One region of the Serratia montpellierensis genome, then DNA from elsewhere that is predicted to be linked to it. Evidence: predicted binding sites of a transcription regulator. Region 1 holds the regulator's gene; each other region holds the start of a gene.

Region 1 (7,441 bases):
GAGCATCAGGGTAAACAGATCGTTGCCGAGATCGTAATGTTCTTTGCCGACGATCCAGGCGCGCTTTTTCGATTGCAGATTGGTCAGGCGCGCGGCGGCGATACGCAGGGTATCTTTCAGGTGGTGGGGGAGTTTCTTCTCCAGCCCGGCGCTGACCACGCGCTGGAAGAACATATCCAGCCGTTCGCATTCCCACCAACCGTCCATATAGCTTTCGCCGAGGCCCAGCGACCCTTGCTGCAGGACGCGTTTAAAGAATTCGGGATTTTTAACCTGAATATCGAAGGGGCGCGATCCGTTGATTTCAATGCCGGCCAGGCCGAGCATTTCATGCGCGATACGGTACCACTGATTATCCTGGATGCTCAGATCTTCTATACACGATGAACTCATAGCTTCTCCATCACCTTCTTCTGACTGATGACCCGTTAGGAAACAGCTTAGACAATTTCTGCGGGTGCATACGTTTACCGACGGGAAATAAGCCCGCGGCGTCTGATATCCGACTATGAACAGAGGAAATTTAAAGAAGCGGCCCGACGCAAACGGCGCAGGAAAAACGCATCCTTAAAAAAGAGTGTGACGCAAGGCGCGTACACAATAGCTAATTGAGATATAGGGATTATAAGGTGTTACTTTACAAGGTTGTTTTTGAGTATAGGCGTGCCGAGACGTTGACTCAACTGTAAATCGCACTCGGCACGCATATTCTTTAAGTGATTATTGAGCTTAGTAATTATGACGCTGAGTTAGCATGCTCCCGCTGCGCTTTTTGCTGCGCATCGGCCACTTTTCCCCGCTGCAGGAAATACCCCAGCGCGGCCAGGATCACCGTCGATACCATCACCGTCACCGTCGCCAACAGCGGCTGGGCAATAAACGCCGACACCAGCATGCTCGCCACAAAACACAGCCCCAGCTGCAGCGTATTTTGCAGCGCGGCGGCTTTACCGCTGCTTTCCGGGAACGGCATCAGCGCATTCGCCACCATGATCGGGTAGCCGGCGCCGTTGACCAGCGCCATCACGCAGAACGGGATCAGCAGCGTGGTGAGCGTCGGAGCGGTCAGGGTTGCCACCAGATACAGCGCCGCCATGCTGACACCATAAGCTACCAGCAGCCACGGCAGCAGGGTTTTGCCATTGATGCGCTTTAGCGCGGCGCGACAGCCATAGCCCCCCAGCAGAAAAGCCAGCGTTTGCGGCACATAGCTCAGACCGATGTCGCTCGGGCCGTAGCCCATATCACCGAGGATGAACGGCGAGCCGGTCAGCCAGGCAAAGAAGCCGGCCGAGCAGGCGGCGTACATGGCGACGTTGCCGCTGAACACCGGGGATTTCAACAGTTGCCAGAAGCTGACGCCGTTTTTTGGCGCATCGGCGGTGGGTTGCGTTTTGGCGCGATCTTTGAGCAACAGCGTCGGCAGCAGCAGCAGGGCGGTGATGGCCAGCAGCACGGCGAAGATCGCACGCCAGCTGGCGTGGTTCAGCAGCCAGGCGCCCAGCAGCGGCGCCAGCGCCGGCGACAGCGCGACCAGCGGCATGATGGTGGCGAATACGCGATTGGCCTGGCCTTCGCGATAGCGGTCGACCACCAGCGCTTGCCAGATGGCGGCGGCGGAGCAGACGCCAACGGCCTGGATAAAACGCAGGATCCAAAGCTGCACGGCGTTCTCCACCCACAGCATGCCCAGGCAGCCGACGGCGAACAGCGTCAGGCCGATCAATAATACCGGTTTGCGGCCCAGGCGGTCGGAGAGCGGCCCCCACAGCAGCTGCGCGAAGGCGAAGCCGGCCAGGAAGATGCTCAGGCTGGCGCTGACCGCGCCGGCGGAAATTTGCAGTTCCTCCCGCATGGCGCCAAAGGCGGGCAGGTACATATCGGTCGCCAGATAACCCAGCATGCTCAGGCCGGCGAGATAGAACATAAAACCAAAGGAATTTCGCATGGTATTTCTCGTTAATATTTTAGTGTCGCAGGTTTTTAGCGCCGGCCAGTGTATCCGGCTGGATCTCTGCTTGTGAAACGGTAATATTTGCAAAGTGCTGTTAAAAAAATTGAAGGCAAAGCGATGTGGTCTGAATATTCTCTTGAAGTGGTCGACGCGGTGGCGCGTACCGGCAGTTTCAGCGCGGCGGCGCAGGAGCTGCACCGGGTGCCGTCGGCGGTGAGCTACACGGTACGGCAGCTGGAACAATGGCTGGCGGTGCCGCTGTTTGAGCGGCGTCACCGTGATGTGGAGTTGACGCCGGCCGGTGCGCTGTTTATCAAGGATGCGCGAGTTGTTATCAAAAAAATGCTCGACACCCGCCGCCACTGTCAGCAGGTGGCCAACGGGTGGCGCGGCCAGCTGAATATCGCCGTGGACATCATCGTCAAACCGCAGCGCAGCCGCCAGCTGGTGCTGGATTTTTACCGGCATTTCCCCGATGTCGAACTGATGTTGCAACCCGAGGTGTTTAACGGCGTGTGGGATGCGTTAGTGGACGGCAGAGCGGACATGGCGATCGGTGCCACCCGCGCGGTGCCGGTCGGCGGCGGCTTCGCCTTTCGCGACATGGGGTATATGAACTGGCTGTGCGTGGTCAGCCCACAGCACCCGCTCGCGCAACTGGCAGGGCCGCTGAATGACGATCGGCTTAGGCCGTACCCTGCGCTTTGTCTGGAAGACACTTCGCGCAATCTGCCCAAGCGCGTCACCTGGACGCTGGATAACCAGCGGCGGCTGGTGGTGCCGGACTGGACCTCGGCGCTCGACTGTCTGTGCGCCGGGTTGTGCGTCGGTATGATGCCGGCGCATCTGGCGCTGCCGCGGGTGCAGCGCGGTGAGTTGAAGGCGTTGCAGCTGCAGCAGCCGTTTCCCGCCAGCCCGTGCTGCCTGACCTGGCAGCAGGATAAACCGTCACCGGCGATGAGCTGGCTGCTGGCGTATCTGGGCGATGGGGAGACGCTGAATCAGGAGTGGCTGAGCGAGGCGAAGCCGGAAGCCGCGCAGGCTTCCGGCGCGGGGGATTAGCGGCGGTAGTCGATGAACGGCCCGTCGGCGACCGAGCGGCGTTCGATCAGCTTCGGATGCACTTCGATCACCTGCGACTCTTCGCGCTTGCTGATGATGCGATCCAGCAGCATGGTGAAGGCCATTTCGCCCAGGCGCTCTTTCGGCTGGTGAATGGTGGTCAGCGCCGGGGTGAAGTAGCGGGCGTTGCGCACGTTGTCGTAGCCGATCACGGAAATATCCTGCGGCACCCGCAGGCCCAGCTCGTCGGCGGCGCAGATGGCACCCATCGCCATGATATCACCGCCGCAGAATACCGCGGTCGGCCGCTGTTTTTGCGACAGAATTTGGTGCATCGCCTTGTAGCCGGACTCCGGCTCGAAGTCGCCCTGGACGATCCACTCTTCGCGAATGTCGATATGCGCTTCCTGCAGCGCCTTCATAAAGCCCTGGTGACGGCCGCCGCCGGTGTTGCGCGACAGCTGGCCCGGAATGGCGCCGATCTCGCGGTGACCGCGTTCGATCAGGTAACGGCCGGCCAGATAGCCGCCTTCGAATGCGTTATCGATGATGGTGTCGGTGAAGTCGCCGCGCGCGGCGCCCCAGTCCATCACCACCATCGGGATGTTACGGTAGTCTTCCAGCATGCCCAGCAACTGATCCGGGTACTCGGAGCACATGACCAGCAGGCCGTCGACGCGCTTTTGGGCCAGCATCGCCAGGTAGGCGCGCTGCTTGTCCAGATTGTTGTGCGAGTTGCACAGGATCAGGGTGTAGCCTTTGCTGTAGCAGCTGTTTTCCACCGCTTCGATCACTTCGGCAAAGTAGGGGGCTTCGCTCGAGGTGGCCAGCAGGCCGATCGATTTGGTGTGATTGACTTTCAGGCTGCGCGCCACGGCGCTCGGCGAATAGTGCAGCTCTTTAATGGCGGCCCACACGGCCGCTTTGGTCTCTTCGGCGACGAAACGAGTCTTATTGATGACGTGCGAAACGGTGGTGGTGGAAACGCCCGCGCGTTTGGCCACATCTTTAATCGTTGCCATGTAAGGAATGACTCCTGAACTCACATGTTTACAGCATGTAAGTGTGATGTTAATCGTTTGCCTACGTAGATCCTTCTCCAGAGAAGCGAAAACTGAGTTTTTAGTGTGTTGAAGTCTTCAGCGCTTAATCAGGAGGGGCATGGATGCCGGTACGCAGTTGTGAACTGCGAATTTTGTCGCATATTGAACAAAAGTGGAAGAGGTAATCGAGATTATAAACCGGGAAATGATAACAAGATTTTATCGGCGAACTGTGGGAAAATGATTTGACGTACTAATTGTGCGCCTTTTATCCTTAGGAAAGCCTATTTTAAAGGAGTTGTCATGGATACCGAATTGAAGATGTCGCTGTTCACTACCGTCTGCGCGTTGGCGGTCATTATCGCTTTCAGCTTCGTTGCCGCGTTGAATTGATTTCCCGCCGGCGATAAAAAAGGCGCAGCCTGGCTGCGCCTCATCACCTCAGAACCTGGCGTAAGCGCAGGTTTTCCGCTGCGAAGGTCCAGTTGACCAACGCCCAGAAGTTTTCCAGGTATTTTGGACGCGCATTGCGGTAATCGATGTAATACGCGTGTTCCCACACGTCAACTGTCAGCAGCGGTTTGTCTTCACCGGTCAGCGGGGTGGCCGCGTTGGAGGTGTTGACGATCGCCAGCGCGCCGTCCGGTTTTTTCACCAGCCAGGTCCAGCCTGCACCGAAGTTTTTCACTGCGGCATCGGTGAACTGCTCTTTGAACGCAGCGAAAGAGCCGAAGGATTTGACGATCGCCGCCGCCAGTTCGCCCTGCGGTTCACCGCCGCCCTGTGGTGACAGGCAGTGCCAGTAGAAGGTGTGGTTCCACACCTGCGCGGCGTTGTTGAAGACGCCGCCGTTAGAGGTCTTGATGATCTCTTCGAGCGATTTGCCCTCGAACTCGCTGCCTTTCACCAGGTTGTTCAGGTTAACCACGTAGGTGTTGTGGTGCTTGCCGTAGTGGTATTCCAGGGTCTCGGCGGAGATGTGCGGCTCGAGCGCGTTTTTCTCATACGGTAATGCAGGTAATTCAAACGACATTGCTTCCTCCTTTACAGCGCCATTCGCTTCCCGCCGGGCGAGAATCATATGGGCCGTTTTTTATTGTGGTCATTCAATCTTAACAATTTTCGTCATAAAAAACAGGAAGAAAAGCGAGAAATGCGCGTGGGGCGGTGCGATGGGCGATAGCTTGAGCAGGCGGTTGCGACCAGGGCCGCAACCGCGCAAAACAGGGAATTAACGGATAGTTTTCGGCGTCACTACGCGGCGTGCGCCGATGTAGTGGTTTTGCCAATAGTCGTTATCGAGCTGGCTGATGCGGATCTCTTCGCCGGTGCGCGGCGACTGGATGAATTTGCCGTTGCCGAGGTAGACGCCAACATGGTCCGCCACGCCGCGGTTGTTGATGCGGAAGAACACCAGATCGCCGCTTTCCAGTTCGCTTTTCTTGATCGGCGCCGCATCGCGCAGGTGATACATCTCGTTGGCGGTGCGCGGCATCTTGATTTTCACTACGTCTTTGTAGGCGTAATAGATAAGGCCGCTGCAGTCGAAGCCGGTGCGCGGCGAGCTGCCGCCCCAGCGGTAAGGTTTGCCCATCTGGCCCATCAGCTTGGCCATCGCGGTTTGTTTGGCGTGTTGGTAGCGTTTTTTGTGGGCGGGACTGAGTTTCAACGGCTTTTCTTCACGCGCCAGTTTGGCGGTGGCCATACCGGCTTCGCGGTGGCGGCCATAGCCTTTTTTATAGCCCTTTTTCGGCGGGGTAACTTTAATCTTGGCTGTTTTCTGCGCTTTGGCCTTGGGTTTGGCGCTGGCGATCTTTTTCGCGCTTTTCTCGCTTTTCGCCTTGGCGGTCTTGGCTTTTTTCTCGGGAGCCGTCACTTTGGCTTTTTTAGCGGCTTTGTCCGCTTTCTTTTTTCTGCGGTCATCGGGCCGCGCTTCATTAGCATGGCTTTTACGCTGCTCGGCGGCAACACGCGCCTGTGGCGCAGCGTGCGCCAAATTGAAGAAGAGCTGCGTAAACAGCAGCGCAAAGAGCGTAAGAATTAAACGCATGTCGACGTCACCAACCTTGGCCCCGAAACGGATATCGAAAGAGTTACAGTATTCCCGAATTTCGCCATATAAAACAGCGAAGAACTCATAAATAATAATCCATATTGTGAGAAAACGTTAATGACATTTTTTTTGGTTTAAAATCAGCCCGTTAATGTATGAAAAAACGCCAGGGGGCGGCGGCGGATATAATTAAGCCGCGTCGTCATCGCGGCGCAATATATTAGTGAAATGGTCGGATTAAAAATGTTATTCTCAACGTATGTTTTGACCGGAATGACGTGGCCGGTGAAACGCGATCGGCGGCGGGCGAATATCCTTGCAAAAGATGGCGTTTTCTTGCGACTGTTCCAGCCGCTACAATAGCCCGCGTGATGCATGTTGTAGCCATGAAATGTGGCTTGAGGAAGCAATAAATGACGACGACACTTGAAAAAATTCAGCACCAGATCGCTGAAAACCCGATTCTGCTGTACATGAAAGGTTCGCCAAAGCTGCCGAGCTGCGGTTTCTCTGCACAGGCTGTGCAAGCGCTGTCCGCCTGCGGCGAGCGTTTCGCCTACGTGGATATTCTGCAAAACCCGGACATCCGCGCCGAGCTGCCAAAATACGCCAATTGGCCTACGTTCCCACAGCTGTGGGTAGACGGTGAGCTGGTCGGCGGTTGCGATATCATCATCGAGATGTATCAGCGCGGCGAACTGCAGCAGCTGATCAAAGAAACGGCAGAAAAGTATAAAGCGCAGGAAGACCAGCAGTCTTAATCGACAGGCTTGCGGTTATCGCGTATCGGGCGGCGCCAGTGCAAACTGGGCCGCCTTTTTTGTTGGGCTTATTCGGCGAGATCGCCGGCGGGCAGCGGCCAGCCGCCGAGGCGTTTCCAGCGGTTAACCAGCTCACAAAACAGCAGGGCGGTTTGTTCGGTGTCGTACAGCGCGGAGTGTGCCTGGCTGCTGTCGAACGGCATGCCGGCGGCGATGCAGGCTTTCGCCAGTACCGTTTGGCCCAGCACCAGACCGCTCAGCGCGGCGGTATCGAAGGTGGCGAACGGATGGAACGGGTTGCGCTTCAGGCCGGCGCGTTCGGCCGCGGCCATCAGGAAGCTGTGATCGAAGTTGGCGTTGTGCGCCACGATAATGGCCCGATTGCAACCGCGATCCTTGAGCCCTTTGCGCACCGCTTTGAAAATGGCGTGCAGCGCGTCGTATTCGCTGACCGCGCCGCGCAGTGGGTTGTGCGGATCGATGCCGTTAAACGCCAACGCTTCCGGCTGCAGGTTGGCGCCCTCGAAAGGCTCCACGTGGAAGTGCAGGGTCTCGTCCTGCTGCAGCC
Region 2 (7,441 bases), on a different contig from region 1:
GGACACGAACGGCACGGTACGCGCGGCGCGCGGGTTCACTTCAATCAGGTAGACTTCGTTGTCTTTCACCGCGAACTGCACGTTCATCAGGCCGCGCACCTGCAGCTCGAACGCCAGTTTTTCCACCTGACGACGCATCACGTCCTGAATTTCCTGGCTCAGGGTGTACGCCGGCAGCGAACACGCGGAGTCGCCGGAGTGCACGCCCGCCTGCTCGATGTGCTCCATGATGCCGCCAATCAGCACGCGCTCGCCGTCGCAGATAGCATCGACGTCCACTTCCACCGCGTCGTCCAGGAAGCGGTCCAGCAACACCGGTGCATCGTTGGACACGCTGACTGCGGTCTGGAAGTAGCGGCGCAGGTCGATTTCGTCATAGACGATTTCCATCGCCCGACCGCCCAGCACGTAGGAAGGACGCACCACCAGCGGATAGCCGATGCCCGCCGCCTTCTCTACCGCCTGCTCGATGGCGGTGACGGTGGCGTTGGCCGGCTGCTTCAGGCCCAGGCGGTTGACCGCCTGCTGGAAGCGTTCGCGGTCTTCGGCACGGTCGATGGCATCCGGGCTGGTACCGATGATCGGCACGCCTGCGGCTTCCAGCTCGCGCGCCAGCTTCAGCGGGGTCTGGCCGCCGTACTGCACGATAACGCCTTTCGGCTTCTCGATACGCACGATTTCCAGCACGTCTTCCAGCGTTACCGGCTCAAAGTACAGGCGGTCGGAGGTGTCGTAGTCGGTAGAGACGGTTTCCGGGTTGCAGTTGACCATGATGGTCTCGTAACCGTCTTCGCGCAGCGCCAGCGAGGCGTGCACGCAGCAGTAGTCGAACTCGATGCCCTGACCGATACGGTTCGGCCCGCCGCCCAGCACCATCACTTTCGGCCGGTCGTTGGTCGGGTTGGACTCGCACTCTTCTTCATAGGTGGAATACATGTAGGCGGTGTCGGTGGCGAATTCCGCCGCGCAGGTATCCACGCGCTTGTACACCGGATGCAGGCCGTGGCTGTGGCGCAGCTTGCGAATTTCACTCTCGGCGACGCCGGCCAGCTTGGCCAGACGCGCATCGGCGAAGCCCTTGCGCTTCAGGGTGCGCAGGAATTCTTTGTTCAGGCCGTTGATGCCCGCGTCGGCCACCTGCTCTTCCAGGCGCACCAGCTCTTCAATCTGCACCAGGAACCAGCGGTCGACGTTAGTCAGGTTGAAGACGCCGTCGACCGACAGACCGGCGCGGAAGGCGTCGGCGATGTACCAGATGCGGTCGGAACCGGCGTCTTTCAGCTCACGGCGGATTTTGGTCAGCGCTTCCGGATCGTCCAGGCTGACTTTCGGATCGAAGCCGGTGGCACCCACTTCCAGACCGCGCAGCGCTTTTTGCAGCGACTCCTGTTGGGTGCGGCCGATGGCCATCACTTCGCCGACCGATTTCATCTGGGTGGTCAGGCGGTCGTTGGCGCCGGCGAACTTCTCGAAGTTGAAGCGCGGGATCTTGGTCACGACATAGTCGATGGACGGTTCGAACGACGCCGGGGTGCGGCCGCCGGTGATGTCGTTCATCAGCTCATCGAGGGTGTAGCCCACCGCCAGCTTGGCCTCGGCGCTGGCGATAGGGAAGCCGGTGGCTTTCGACGCCAGCGCCGAGGAGCGCGACACGCGCGGGTTCATTTCGATAACGATCAGGCGGCCGGTTTTCGGGTTGACCGAGAACTGCACGTTGGAGCCGCCGGTTTCGACGCCGATCTCACGCAGCACCGCCATCGAGGCGTTGCGCATGATTTGGTATTCCTTGTCGGTCAGGGTCTGGGCCGGTGCGACGGTGATCGAGTCGCCGGTGTGGATGCCCATGGCGTCGAAGTTTTCGATGGAGCAGACGATGATGCAGTTGTCGTTCTTATCGCGCACCACCTCCATCTCGTACTCTTTCCAACCGATCAGCGATTCGTCGATCAGCAGTTCTTTGGTCGGCGACAGGTCGAGACCGCGTTCGCAGATCTCTTCGAACTCTTCGCGGTTGTAGGCGATGCCGCCGCCGGTGCCGCCCATGGTAAAGGAAGGACGGATGATGCACGGGAAGCCGACGTCAGCGGCCACCGCCAGCGCTTCTTCCATGGTGTGCGCGATGCCGGAACGCGCGGTGTCCAGACCGATTTTCTTCATCGCCACGTCGAAACGGCGACGGTCTTCGGCCTTGTCGATCGCATCGGCGGTCGCGCCGATCATGGTAACGCCAAACTCGGCCAGCACGCCCTGACGCTCCAGCTCCAGCGCGCAGTTCAGCGCCGTCTGGCCGCCCATGGTCGGCAGCACCGCATCCGGGCGCTCTTTTTCGATGATCTTGCGCACCACTTCCCAGTGGATCGGCTCGATGTAGGTCGCGTCGGCCATTTCCGGGTCGGTCATGATGGTCGCCGGGTTGGAGTTGACCAGAATGACGCGGTAACCCTCTTCGCGCAGCGCTTTACACGCCTGGGCACCCGAGTAGTCGAACTCACACGCCTGGCCGATAACGATCGGGCCAGCGCCGAGGATCAGGATGCTTTTTATGTCTGTACGTTTTGGCATTTTTTACTGCTCCTGATTATTTGGCGTTAGAACGGTGAGTCTCAATCAGTTCGATAAAGTGATCGAACAGCGGCGCGGCGTCGTGCGGGCCTGGGCTGGCTTCCGGGTGCCCCTGGAAGCTGAACGCCGCCTTGTCGGTGCGGTGAATGCCCTGCACCGTGTGGTCGAACAGCGATTTGTGCGTCACGCGCAGGTTCGCCGGCAGGTTGTTTTCATCGACGGCGAAGCCGTGGTTCTGCGCGGTGATCATCACGGTGTTGTTGTCCAGATCCTTCACCGGGTGGTTGCCGCCGTGGTGGCCGAGCTTCATCTTCATGGTTTTCGCCCCGCTGGCCAGCGCCAGCAGTTGGTGGCCCAGGCAGATGCCGAACACCGGAATGTCGGTTTCCAGGAACTGTTTGATGGCGGCGATGGCGTAGTCGCACGGCTCCGGGTCGCCCGGGCCGTTGGACAGGAAGATGCCGTCCGGATTCATTTTCAGCACCTCGTCGGCCGGGGTCTGTGCCGGCACCACGGTCAGGCGGCAGCCGCGATCCACCAGCATGCGCAGGATGTTGCGCTTGGCGCCGTAGTCGTAAGCCACCACGTGGAACGGCAGCTCCGCGGCGGTTTTGGCTTCAGGCAGGTCGCCTTCAAGCGTCCAGCTGCCTTGCTGCCAGCTGTAGGCCTCTCGGGTGGTGACTTCTTTCGCCAGATCCATGCCCTTCAACCCCGGGAAACCTTGCGCCTTGGCCAGGGCCAGCGCGGCGTCCGGCGAGTCGGCGGCGATGATGCAGCCGTTCTGGGCGCCCTTCTCGCGCAGCAGGCGGGTTAATTTACGGGTATCGATATCGGCGATCGCCACGATGTTGTGACGCTTGAGGTAGTCGGACAGGCTTTCTTCGTTGCGGTAGTTGCTGGCGATCAGCGGGAGGTCACGAATGACGAGGCCTTGGGCGTGTACTGCGGAGGATTCTTCGTCGGAAGCATTGGTGCCGACATTGCCGATATGAGGATAAGTAAGAGTAACGATCTGGCGGGAATAGGAAGGATCAGTGAGGATTTCTTGATAACCGGTCATCGACGTATTGAAGACCACTTCCCCCACTGCCGTTCCCTCTGCCCCGATGGCCCGACCGTGGAATTGGGTTCCGTCTTCCAGAACCAATAGCGCTGACTTTATCAAAACATCCTCCGAGGAATAATCAATCACAATATTTGCATATTAATTCAGATATCACGATCTAAATCAATGCAAAAACCGTCCGCGAGGCCAATTTTTGGCAAATTGGGCGCATTTTAATGATGAGTGCCCGGCTTGTCTACCCAAACTGCCGTTTTTTGTTTTATTTTTGCAGTTCTCGCCGCTCATGCGGCTTGAGCGACGATAAAAACACAGAAAACCGGGGCTGGAAAACGGTTGCGAGGCTGAATGACGGAAAATGGCGCCAGAATAGACTCAAAAAGACCTTAAAATGGGATTTGGCGGATAAAAACGGGATGATTAGCAAGGTAAATATCAATAAATAACAGTCAATGAAACAAAATCACACCAATGCTTCATTTTTCATGTTAAAAAAAAGGACAATAAAATTATTGTCCGATTATCATAGCATTATGATCAATACAACCACATCACGATGGTATGCAAATCAATTATAATTGGTCCAAATTCAACACGTCGCGCATATCAAACAGGCCTTTATCCCGATTATGCAACCAGGCGGCCGCGCGCACCGCGCCGCTGGCAAAAGTCATACGGCTGGAGGCCTTATGGGTGATTTCCACCCGTTCACCGATGTCGGCGAACATCGCGGTGTGCTCGCCGACGATGTCGCCGGCGCGAATGGTGGCAAAGCCGATGCTTTTCGGATCGCGTTCGCCGGTATGGCCTTCGCGCGCATAGACCGCGCAACTTTTCAGATCGCGCCCCAGCGCGCCGGCGATCGCTTCGCCCATGGCCAACGCCGTGCCCGACGGCGCATCCACTTTGTGGCGGTGGTGTGCCTCGACGATTTCGATATCGGTATAGTCGCCCATCACCTGCGCGGCCTTCTCCAGCAGTTTCAGCACCAGGTTAACGCCGACGCTGAAGTTGGCGGCGAACACGATGCCGATATGCTGCGCCGCATCGCGGATCGCCTGTTTGCCGGCGTCATCGAAGCCGGTAGTGCCAATCACCATCGCCTTATGGTGCGCCACGCAAAAATCCAGGTAGCCCCGGGTGCTTTCCGGGCGGGTGAAGTCGATCAAAATATCGAACTCGTTCGCCACCTTCTCCAGACTGTCGCTCACCTTGACGCCCAACGCGCCGATGCCCGCCAGTTCGCCGGCGTCGACGCCGACCAGGCTGGAGCCCGGGCGCGACAACGCTGCCCCCAACACCACGCCTTCCGCCTGCTGCACCGCCTGGATCAATTGACGGCCCATCCGGCCGCCGGCGCCCGCAATCGCAATGCGGATTTGTGAATCACTCATGCTTGCTCTCTTCTTGATTTGACGCCTATCCCATTAGGCTATCGATTCAGGGTAACCGCCCCGCTTCAGCGTCGCCAGAGGATTCATTTCATAATTAGAAAATTATGATATTCCTCCGTTCTCATCAGCGGCGCTGTCGTGAGATTAACATTCAACCGATTTGGCGGCCTGCGACGATTGTACATAATCATGCAGTTTGCATGGCAAAAAAATGCAGAAAAAAGGCGCCGAAAACGGCGCCTGAGGAAGGGAGAACGGCGAGGTCAGGCGGTAATGGCGGCCACTTCGTTGGCAATCGCCGTCAGCGCGTCGTAGCGAGCATAGTCCTCACGTACCAGCGCCGCGCGTTGCCGATAGATCGGCTGTTGCAGAATACGCGTCGCCGCCGCCAGAATCTGTTCGGCGCTCGGCGTGCTGGTGTGCAGGCTGATGCCGCAGCCGGCGGCCACCACGCGCGCGGCCGCCTCCAGTTTGTCTTCGCCGGTGCCGGCGACGATCAGCGGCACGCCGCTGTCCAGCGCATAGTTGATCGAGCCATAACCGCCGTTGGTGATCAGCAGCGCCGCCTCCGGCAGCCAGCGTTCGAAGGAGATAAACTTCCGTACTCTGGTATTGCCCGGCAGTGCCTCCATCAGCCCTTCCGTCGCCCGCCCGCCGGTGGTGGCCAACACCCTCACCGGCAGATGCGCCAGCGCTTGCAGCGTCGGTACGATCAGCTGATGCAAATCGACATTGGCCAGCGTGCCCTGAGACACGATCACCAGCGGCCGATCATCGTCCTTCTCCCACAGCGTCTCTTCCGCCGCCGGCTGGCCGCCGCTGCGCAGCGGGCCGACGAAGCGCACGCCGCTCGGCAGATCGTCGCGCTCATATTCCAGCGCCGTGGTGGCCAACTGCAGGAAACGCTCGCAGCCGCCGATCAGCGCGTCGGTAAACGGGCGATTCAGCGCCCGCCCGCCCGCCTGCACCAGTGCCGCATCAAAGCTTTGCTGCACCTCATCAAGCAACACCCGCGTCGCTTCATCCACCAGTTGCTCGCGGGTCAGCGCCCGCGGCAGCAGCGCCGGCGGGATACGCGGGCCATAAAAAATAGCATCGCGCGAAGAATACGACAGCGGTGTGACGCCGATACCGAAGACCGGCGGCCGCTCGGCGGACTGCAGCAGCGGCAGCACGCCGTAGAAGCAGTTCTCCACCATCAGCAGGTCGATCTTTTCGGCGGCGATGGCCGCACGCAGCTGCCGATCCAGCAACGGGATCGGTGCGGCGAAGAAATCCTTCAGCGCCAGCGCCATCTGCGCATTGCCCGGCGGCAGCGCGGCGCGCTCGGGGAAATGTTCCTCCAGGTGGCGATAATCGAAATCCACCTGCGCGTCGAACGGCACGAAGCTTGCCCCAACCGCCTCGGCGCGTTCGCGGAACAGCGCGCCGGTCATCACCCGCACCTGATGCCCTTGGGCAATCAGGTGGCGAGCGATGGCTAACATCGGGTAGACGTGCCCCGGAGTGGCGACCGCCGCCATCAGTATCCTTGCCATAATGCTCCTTTACGCTTCTGCGTTGGCCGGCTTCAGCGCCAGATTGGCGCACACCGGGTTGCTCTGGATATGCACGCGCTGCAAATGACGCGCGGAACGGGCGGTAAAGCCCTCACGGCCATGCAGCAGCGAGAAGTTGTCCGCCACCACTACGTCACCCTGTTGCCATTGGTGAGCATAATAGTGACGCGGATCGTACAGATGCTGCTGCAGGGTGTGGTGGAATTGTTCCTGCTGCTGTTCAGGCACGCCGTGATATTCCAGCGCATGCTGGTTGAGGAATTTTTTCCCCTCCGTCGGCGGTTCATTGTAGCGCATGATTAACCCCCTGCCGTTCGGGTGCTGCACCACCAGCGGCGAACAGACTTCGCCACCGTAATGCACCACCTGTTTGATGCGGTAGGTGATCGAGACCGACAGCCACTGATCCAGCAGCGCTTCGTCCGCATTGGCCAGCAGCCGCGTGGTGTCGACGAAGGTGGTGCATCCGCCTTCGTCCTGAGAAGGTGCCGCTACGCAGTGGAACAGCTGGAACTCGGGGATGGTCGGCTTATACATGCCATCCCAATGCAGCGGGACGTAGCTGCTGTCGAAGATATGATCCTTGGCGTCAGGATGCTCCTTCACGTCCAGCACCGCACCGAACGGCCACATCATGATCTCGCCCCACTGTTCGGCATAGCGAGTCAGGACTTCCGCCTCGCTGAAACCGGAGTCGAATCCGCGCAGCACCAGCAAGTGGTGTTCCTGCGCCAGCGCTCGCAGCGCCGCCACCGGCAGCTCGCCGATCTTTTGCCCCGGATGCTGCGGCGTCAGGATCGCGCCGAACGGGGTATTCGGTTGGATGTGGCAATTAAGCGGTTGGTTGTTCATCGGTATTCTCC
Region 3 (7,441 bases), on a different contig from region 1:
TGGCGGGATCGCTGTTTTCAGCGTTCGCCCCCAACGTGGAGGTGCTGATCGTTTCACGCATTCTGCTGGGATTGGCGGTGGGTATCGCTTCTTATACCGCGCCGATTTATCTTTCTGAAATCGCGCCGGAGAAAATCCGCGGCAGCATGATCTCGATGTATCAATTGATGATCACCATCGGCATTCTGGCCGCCTACCTGTCTGATACGGCATTCAGCTATACCGGTGCCTGGCGCTGGATGTTGGGCGTTATCACCATCCCGGCCGGGCTGTTGTTGGTCGGCGTGTTCTTTTTGCCTGACAGCCCGCGTTGGTTGGCCTCGCGCAATCGCCATGAGCAGGCGCGTCAGGTGTTGGAGAAGCTGCGCGACAGCAGTGCCCAGGCGCAGCATGAGCTGAATGAAATTCGTGAAAGCCTCAAACTGAAGCAAAGCGGTTGGGCGTTGTTCAAAGGCAATAAAAATTTCCGACGCGCGGTTTTCCTTGGCGTTCTTCTCCAGGTGATGCAACAGTTCACCGGAATGAACGTCACCATGTATTACGCGCCGAAGATTTTTGGTCTGGCGGGCTTCGCCAGTACGGAACAGCAGATGTGGGGTACGGTGATCGTCGGTCTGGTCAACGTGCTGGCCACCTTTATCGCGATTGGACTGGTTGATCGCTGGGGCCGCAAGCCCACTTTGATCCTTGGGTTTATCGTGATGGCTGTCGGCATGGGGGCGCTGGGAACCATGATGAACATCGGCATGAACTCGGCGGCGGGGCAATATTTCGCCATCGTTATGCTGCTGATGTTTATCGTCGGCTTTGCCATGAGCGCCGGCCCGCTGATTTGGGTGCTGTGCTCAGAGATCCAGCCATTGAAAGGCCGCGATTTCGGCATCACCTGTTCCACCGCCACTAACTGGATAGCCAATATGATCGTGGGGGCGACGTTCCTGACCATGCTGAATTCGTTGGGTAGCGCTCACACCTTTTGGGTCTACGCGGGGCTTAACGTGCTGTTTGTTTTCATCACGCTGGCGCTGATCCCGGAAACCAAAAATATTTCGCTGGAACAGATTGAACGCAATCTGATGGCCGGCAAACCGTTGCGTAACATCGGCTCGCGTTGATCTTTGTGGCAATGAAAAAGGTTCAGCCTGGGCTGAACCTTCTTCTTTTCGGCGGTGTAAACCGTTAAGCCAGCTTCTGCTGTGCCCAGGCCAGCCCGCTTTGGTATTCGCCCGGCAGCAGCGGCGCCAGCGCCTGCAGCGCCTGGCGCAGATCGGCGGCGCTCGGGTCGTTCAGATTGAGGTGGCCGACCTTGCGGCCCGGGCGCACCTCTTTCTCATACCAGTGCAGATGCACCAGCGGCAGCGACAGCCACTGTTCGTTGACGGCGGTGCCGATCAGGTTGACCATCACCGACGGCGTGCTCACCACCGGCTGCGGCAGCGGCAAACCGAGAATCGCGCGCAGGTGCAGTTCGAACTGGCTGATGGACGCGCCGTTTTGCGTCCAGTGGCCGCTGTTGTGCACGCGCGGCGCCAGTTCGTTGATCAGCAGCCGATCGCCGACGATAAAGCACTCCATCGCCATCACGCCGACGTAGTTCAGCTCGTTCAGGATCGCCGCCAGCATCTGCTCGGCCTGTTGCTGCAGCGCCGGGTTGGGCTGCGGCAGCGCCACGCTGGTGCGCAGGATGCCGTCTTCATGCAGGTTGTGGGTCAGCGGGTAGAATACCGAACGGCCGTCGTGGCCGCGCGCGCCCACCAGCGACACTTCGCCGGAGAAATTGATGCCTTGCTCGACGATGCACTCGCCATAGGCGTCGGCCGGCAGTTCGGCTTCCTGGCCCGGGCGCAGGCGCCACTGGCCACGGCCGTCATAGCCACCGACTCGGCGTTTGACGATCGCCAGCTCGCCCAGCGAAGCGAACACCTGCGGCCATTCGGCGGCGCTCGCCAGCAGCTGCCACGGCGCGGTTGCCAGGCCGAGCTGGTCGAGCAGCTGTTTTTGCGTCAGGCGATCCGCCAGGCGCGGGAAGATGTCGCGGTTGACGAAGGCGCTGTGGGTGGCCAGCTCGCGCGTCAGCGCGGTTTCCGGCCAGCGTTCGATCTCGGCGGTAATGACGCTGTTCTGATACGGCACCGCCTCGGGCTCGGCATCGATGCCGATGGGGTAGACGGCGATGCCCAGCGGTTCGCCGGCCTGGCGCAGCATGCGCCCCAGTTGGCCGTTGCCCAGTACGCAAACCGGCTTCATGCGTCCTCCCGCGGATCGGGGTGATTCAAGACGTCTTCGGTCTGCGCCTGACGCCAGTCCGCCAAACGCTGCGCCAGCGCGGCGTCGTGCAGCGCCAGGATCTGCATCGCCAGCAGCCCGGCGTTGGCGGCGCCGGCTTTGCCGATCGCCAGCGTGCCCACCGGAATGCCGCGCGGCATCTGTACGATGGAGTAGAGGCTGTCTACGCCGCTCAGCGCGGCGCTTTGCACCGGCACACCCAGCACCGGCACCAGGGTTTTCGCCGCCAGCATGCCCGGCAGGTGCGCCGCACCGCCGGCGCCGGCGATGATCACGTCAAAGCCGTTGGCGGTAGCCTGCTCGGCGAAGCTGAACAGCTTGTCCGGCGTACGGTGGGCGGAAACGACTTCGACATGGAAGGGGACTTCGAGCTGGGTCAGGACTTCGGCGGCGAACTGCATGGTGGCCCAGTCACTTTTCGATCCCATTACAATTGCGATTTTCGCCCCGGTAGTGGCGGCTGAAGCGGCGTTGGCTCCCATGGGTGTAAGGCTCCTGTGATTTTTCTGGCGTCGGCTGAGGGCCGAATGAGGGCGTAGAGCATACCATGAGCGCACGGCGAGGAAAACGGTTGCGTCGCCGGTTTTCACCGTCGAAAGCGCGAATTTTTACTCGCGCGTCAGTGCGGAATTCAGAATGGGAATTGGATCAGCTCGACGGCGTCGGCGCTGACTTTGATCATCGATCCTTCGACGTGCCAGGCGCCCAGCACCGCGCGATGGGCTTCGCCGTTGCTCAATGCCAGCCGGTGCACCGCCGGGCGATGGGTATGGCCGTGGATCATCCAGTGCACGTCGTGGCGCAGCATCGTCTGTTCGACTGCCTGCGGGTTGACGTCCATGATGGCGTCCGACTTGTACTGGTTGGATTGCTGGCTGCGGGCGCGCATGTTGGCGGCGATCTTCAGTCGCCAGCGCAGCGGCAGCGCCAGGAACAATTTTTGAATCAGCGGGTTGTGCACTTTACGGCGGAATTGCTGATAGGCTTGATCGTCGGTGCACAGGGTGTCGCCGTGCAGGATCAGGATCCTGCGGCCGTACAACTCCAGCACTTTTTCTTCCGGCAGCAGCTGCATGCCGCTGGCGCGGGCGAAGCGCTTGCCGAGCAGAAAATCGCGGTTGCCGTGGATGAAGTAGCAGGGCACGCCGGCCTGTTGCAGTGCTTTCAGCGCCGTGGCGATCTCCGCGTGCAGCGGCTCGGGATCGTCGTCGCCGATCCAGGCTTCAAACAGGTCGCCGAGGATGTACAGCGCGTCGGCGTGAATCGCTTCGCGCCGTAAAAAACGCAGAAAACCGGCAGTGATTGCCGGTTCCTGTGCGCACAAGTGCAGATCTGCGATGAACAGCGTACTCATGCAGCCGCGATTACTCGCTGACGGTCACGCTGTTGATCACCACGTCTTCTACCGGTACGTCCTGGTGCATGCCGCTGCGGCCGGTTTTCACGCCTTTGATCTTGTTGACCACGTCCATGCCTTCAACCACTTCTGCAAACACGCAGTAGCCCCAACCTTGCGCGTTTTCGCCGCGGAAGTTCAGGAAGTCGTTGTCAGCCACGTTGATGAAGAACTGTGCGGTGGCGGAGTGCGGATCGTTGGTGCGCGCCATTGCCAGGGTACCGATGGTGTTTTTCAGACCGTTGTTGGCTTCGTTCTTGATGGTCGCGTTGGTCGCTTTCTGGTTCATGCCCGGCTCGAAACCGCCGCCCTGGATCATGAAGCCGTTGATCACACGGTGGAAGATGGTGTTGTCGTAGAAACCGGCGCGGCAGTAGTTCAGGAAGTTTTCAACGGTAACCGGCGCTTTGTCAGCAAAGGTCTTGATAACGATATCGCCGTGATTGGTGTGGAAAGTAACCATAGTTTTAATCCTAACAAGGTGAAGTGAGACGTCACGTAAAGCGAGCGAACATTCAGACCGCCCTTATAACATATCCGCCCCAGCGAGTCAGCAGCGGCTCAACCGCGCACTGTCTGTGGTAATTGTATTTATGTTATATTATAACAATTGCGCCAACCGCCGAATTTCGCGCATTTTATTCGCGTGAAATCAGCAAAGCATGGCCTTAACCTTGCAATAGATCAGGCTTCAGGTTTCAATACGCTACCGGGCGGAAAACCTGAAGCCCGGTTATCTTTTTTGTTATCACGCACACCACGGAATCTCCCGATGCTAAAGATTTTTAATACCCTGAGTCGTCAAAAAGAGGAATTCAAACCCATTCATGCCGGGAAAGTGGGCATGTACGTGTGCGGGGTAACCATCTATGACCTGTGTCACATCGGCCACGGTCGTACCTTTGTCGCTTTCGACGTGGTGGCGCGTTACCTGCGCTACCTCGGCTATTCGCTGAACTATGTGCGCAACGTCACCGACGTAGACGACAAAATCATCCGCCGCGCGGCGGAAAATCATGAGACCTGCGACCAACTGACCGAACGCATGCTGGCGGAAATGCACGCCGACTTCGACGCGCTGCTGATCGACCGCCCGGATCAAGAGCCGCGCGCGACCCAGCATATCGCCGAGATCATCGAGATCACCCAGCGCCTGATCGATCGCGATCACGCCTATGTGGCCAGCAACGGCGACGTGATGTTCTCCATCGACAGCGATCCGCAATACGGGCTGCTGTCGCGCCAGGATCTGGATCAGCTGCAGGCCGGCGCGCGCGTGGAAATCGACGACGTGAAGCGCAACCCGATGGATTTCGTGCTGTGGAAGATGTCCAAGCCGGGCGAGCCGAGCTGGCAGTCGCCGTGGGGGCCGGGCCGTCCAGGCTGGCACATCGAATGCTCCGCCATGAACTGCAAGCAGCTGGGCACCCACTTTGACATTCACGGCGGCGGTTCCGATCTGATGTTCCCGCACCACGAGAACGAGATCGCACAGTCGAGCTGCGCCCACGACGGCCCGTACGTCAATTACTGGATGCACTCCGGCATGGTGATGATCGACAGAGAGAAGATGTCCAAATCGCTGGATAACTTCTTCACCATCCGCGACGTGCTCGGCCATTACGATGCGGAGACGGTGCGTTACTTCCTGATGTCCGGCCACTATCGCAGCCAACTGAACTACAGCGAAGAGAACCTCAAACAGGCGCGCACCGCGCTGGAGCGCCTCTATACCGCGCTGCGCGGTACCGACGCCGATGCCGCACCGGCCGGCGGCGAAGCGTTCGAAGCCCGCTTCCGCGAAGCGATGGACGACGACTTCAACACCCCGGAAGCCTACTCGGCGCTGTTCGATCTGGCGCGCGAGGTTAACCGTCTGAAGGGTGAAGACATGGCGGCGGCTAACGGTATGGCGGCGGAGCTGCGCAAGCTGGCGAACGTGCTCGGCCTGCTGCAGCAGGAGCCGGAGCAGTTCCTGCAAGGGGGCGCTCAGGTTGACGACGGCGAAGTGGCGGAGATTGAAGCGCTGATCAAACAGCGTAACGAAGCGCGTGCTGCCAAGGACTGGGCGCTGGCAGATGCCGCTCGCGATCGGTTGAACGAGATGAACATCGTGCTGGAAGACGGCCCGCAGGGCACCACCTGGCGCCGTAAGTAATCCGGCCGCAGGGAAAAACAAAAAAGGCGCTGAATTCAGCGCCTTTTTCTATGGCTGCGGGTTAGGGTTTAACTATGACCTTGCCGCCGTTGAATTCCACCACCTGATCGGCGACGATCTTGCAGCGTTTGCGGGTTTCGACCTTGCCGTCGACTTTCACCCGCCCTTCGGCGATGACTTCTTTGGCGCCGCCGCCGCTTTCACACCAGCCCTGGAACTTCAGCAGATCGCACAGTTCGACGTGGGGATGATTGTCCAGATTGAAAATTTCCATACTGCCTTACTTATTTAGGTTGAACGTCGTGATATTCCTCGCAGGCCTGCAAGGTATTTTGGATCAGTGTAGCAACGGTCATCGGGCCGACGCCACCCGGCACCGGGGTGATGTAGGCGGCGCGCTCGCTGGCGGCGTCGAAATCGACGTCGCCGACCACTTTACCGCTTTCCAGACGGTTGATGCCGACGTCCACCACGATGGCGCCCGGTTTGATCCAGTCGCCTGGAATGAAGCCCGGCTTACCGACCGCCACCACCAGCAGATCGGCGTTCTCGACGTGATGACGCAGATTCTTGGTGAAGCGGTGGGTGACGGTGGTGGTGCAGCCGGCCAGCAGCAGCTCCATGCTCATCGGGCGGCCGACGATGTTGGAAGCGCCGACCACCACGGCGTTCAGGCCGTAGGTATCGATGTTATAACGCTCCAGCAGGGTGACGATGCCGCGCGGCGTGCACGGGCGCAGCTTAGGCGCGCGCTGGCACAGGCGGCCGACGTTGTACGGGTGGAAGCCGTCGACGTCTTTGTCCGGGTGGATGCGTTCCAGCACCTTGACGTTATCGATGCCGGCCGGCAGCGGCAGCTGCACCAGAATGCCGTCGATTTCCTCATCGGCGTTCAGCTGGTCGATCAACGCCAGCAGCTCGGCTTCACTGGTGGCAGCGGGCAGATCGTAGGAGCGGGAAAGGAAGCCGACTTCATCGCAGGCGCGGCGCTTGCTGGCGACGTAAATTTGCGAAGCCGGGTTCTCGCCGACTAACACAACCGCCAGCCCTGGGGCGCGTTTGCCGGCCGCCAGACGTTGTTTCACTTGCTCAGCCACTTCGTTTCTAACCTGCTGCGCAATCGTTTTACCATCAATAATCTTTGCTGACATCAGTGTGGAAATCCATCAATTAAGAAAAGCGGGGATGCCGCTATTCTGGCAGAAGCTGAGCGCGCTGTCAGGCGCAGAATCACCCTCGCGGCCGTTGCCAATGCCGATTTACGCTTTTTTTATGCCGGCCTCAGGATCCTCTACGCCATTTTTACCTGCATTTGCATACGCTGGGGTCGTTCACAGGGCGAAAGAGGGCAGGATCATGAGAGCGATAACCCGGCTTTACCCGTTGCATCATCAGCCTGACGAGCAACCGGCGGAGCCTAAACATGTCGGGGAAACGGTGTTCGATTCTTCACTGCATCCGGCGGACAGTACGCAACTCACCGCGTTGCATCAGCTCGGCAAGCATGAGGCGGCGCCGTCGTGGCGGGCACGCCTGAACGCCCTGTGGCGGAAGCTGTGCGCATGAACGGCAGCGCATGGGTAGGTTGCACGCTATTGCTG

What was found. Region 1 encodes PurR, which represses purine synthesis genes. Its sites were predicted from a motif close to CANGCAAACGTTTGCNTG; they were not measured.
Region 2: carA (glutamine-hydrolyzing carbamoyl-phosphate synthase small subunit) is a predicted target of PurR. The motif match lies at 3,951-3,968, and genes of this name have one in related genera.
Region 3: purE (5-(carboxyamino)imidazole ribonucleotide mutase) is a predicted target of PurR. The motif match lies at 2,847-2,864, and genes of this name have one in related genera.

What each region holds. Positions count from the first base shown of each region.
Region 1 covers NZ_VOSN01000022.1:360,098-367,538, forward strand. Annotated here, with positions in the region: gene cfa (cyclopropane fatty acyl phospholipid synthase) at 1-393, opposite strand, end outside; gene punC (purine nucleoside transporter PunC) at 737-1,948, opposite strand; gene punR (DNA-binding transcriptional activator PunR) at 2,072-3,016, shown strand; gene purR (HTH-type transcriptional repressor PurR) at 3,013-4,038, opposite strand; gene cydH (cytochrome bd-I oxidase subunit CydH) at 4,363-4,452, shown strand; gene sodB (superoxide dismutase [Fe]) at 4,496-5,092, opposite strand; gene FUU19_RS23985 (C40 family peptidase) at 5,291-6,109, opposite strand; gene FUU19_RS23990 (Grx4 family monothiol glutaredoxin) at 6,526-6,873, shown strand; gene rnt (ribonuclease T) at 6,942-7,441, opposite strand, start outside.
Region 2 covers NZ_VOSN01000002.1:406,273-413,713, reverse strand. Annotated here, with positions in the region: gene carB (carbamoyl-phosphate synthase large subunit) at 1-2,562, opposite strand, end outside; gene carA (glutamine-hydrolyzing carbamoyl-phosphate synthase small subunit) at 2,579-3,727, opposite strand; gene dapB (4-hydroxy-tetrahydrodipicolinate reductase) at 4,198-5,019, opposite strand; gene FUU19_RS03170 (glycosyltransferase) at 5,283-6,542, opposite strand; gene FUU19_RS03165 (TauD/TfdA dioxygenase family protein) at 6,567-7,430, opposite strand.
Region 3 covers NZ_VOSN01000005.1:810,213-817,653, reverse strand. Annotated here, with positions in the region: gene FUU19_RS09345 (sugar porter family MFS transporter) at 1-1,115, shown strand, start outside; gene purK (5-(carboxyamino)imidazole ribonucleotide synthase) at 1,180-2,247, opposite strand; gene purE (5-(carboxyamino)imidazole ribonucleotide mutase) at 2,244-2,768, opposite strand; gene FUU19_RS09330 (UDP-2,3-diacylglucosamine diphosphatase) at 2,918-3,640, opposite strand; gene ppiB (peptidylprolyl isomerase B) at 3,651-4,145, opposite strand; gene cysS (cysteine--tRNA ligase) at 4,455-5,840, shown strand; gene ybcJ (ribosome-associated protein YbcJ) at 5,902-6,114, opposite strand; gene folD (bifunctional methylenetetrahydrofolate dehydrogenase/methenyltetrahydrofolate cyclohydrolase FolD) at 6,125-6,991, opposite strand; gene FUU19_RS09305 (hypothetical protein) at 7,197-7,406, shown strand; gene FUU19_RS09300 (hypothetical protein) at 7,403-7,441, shown strand, end outside.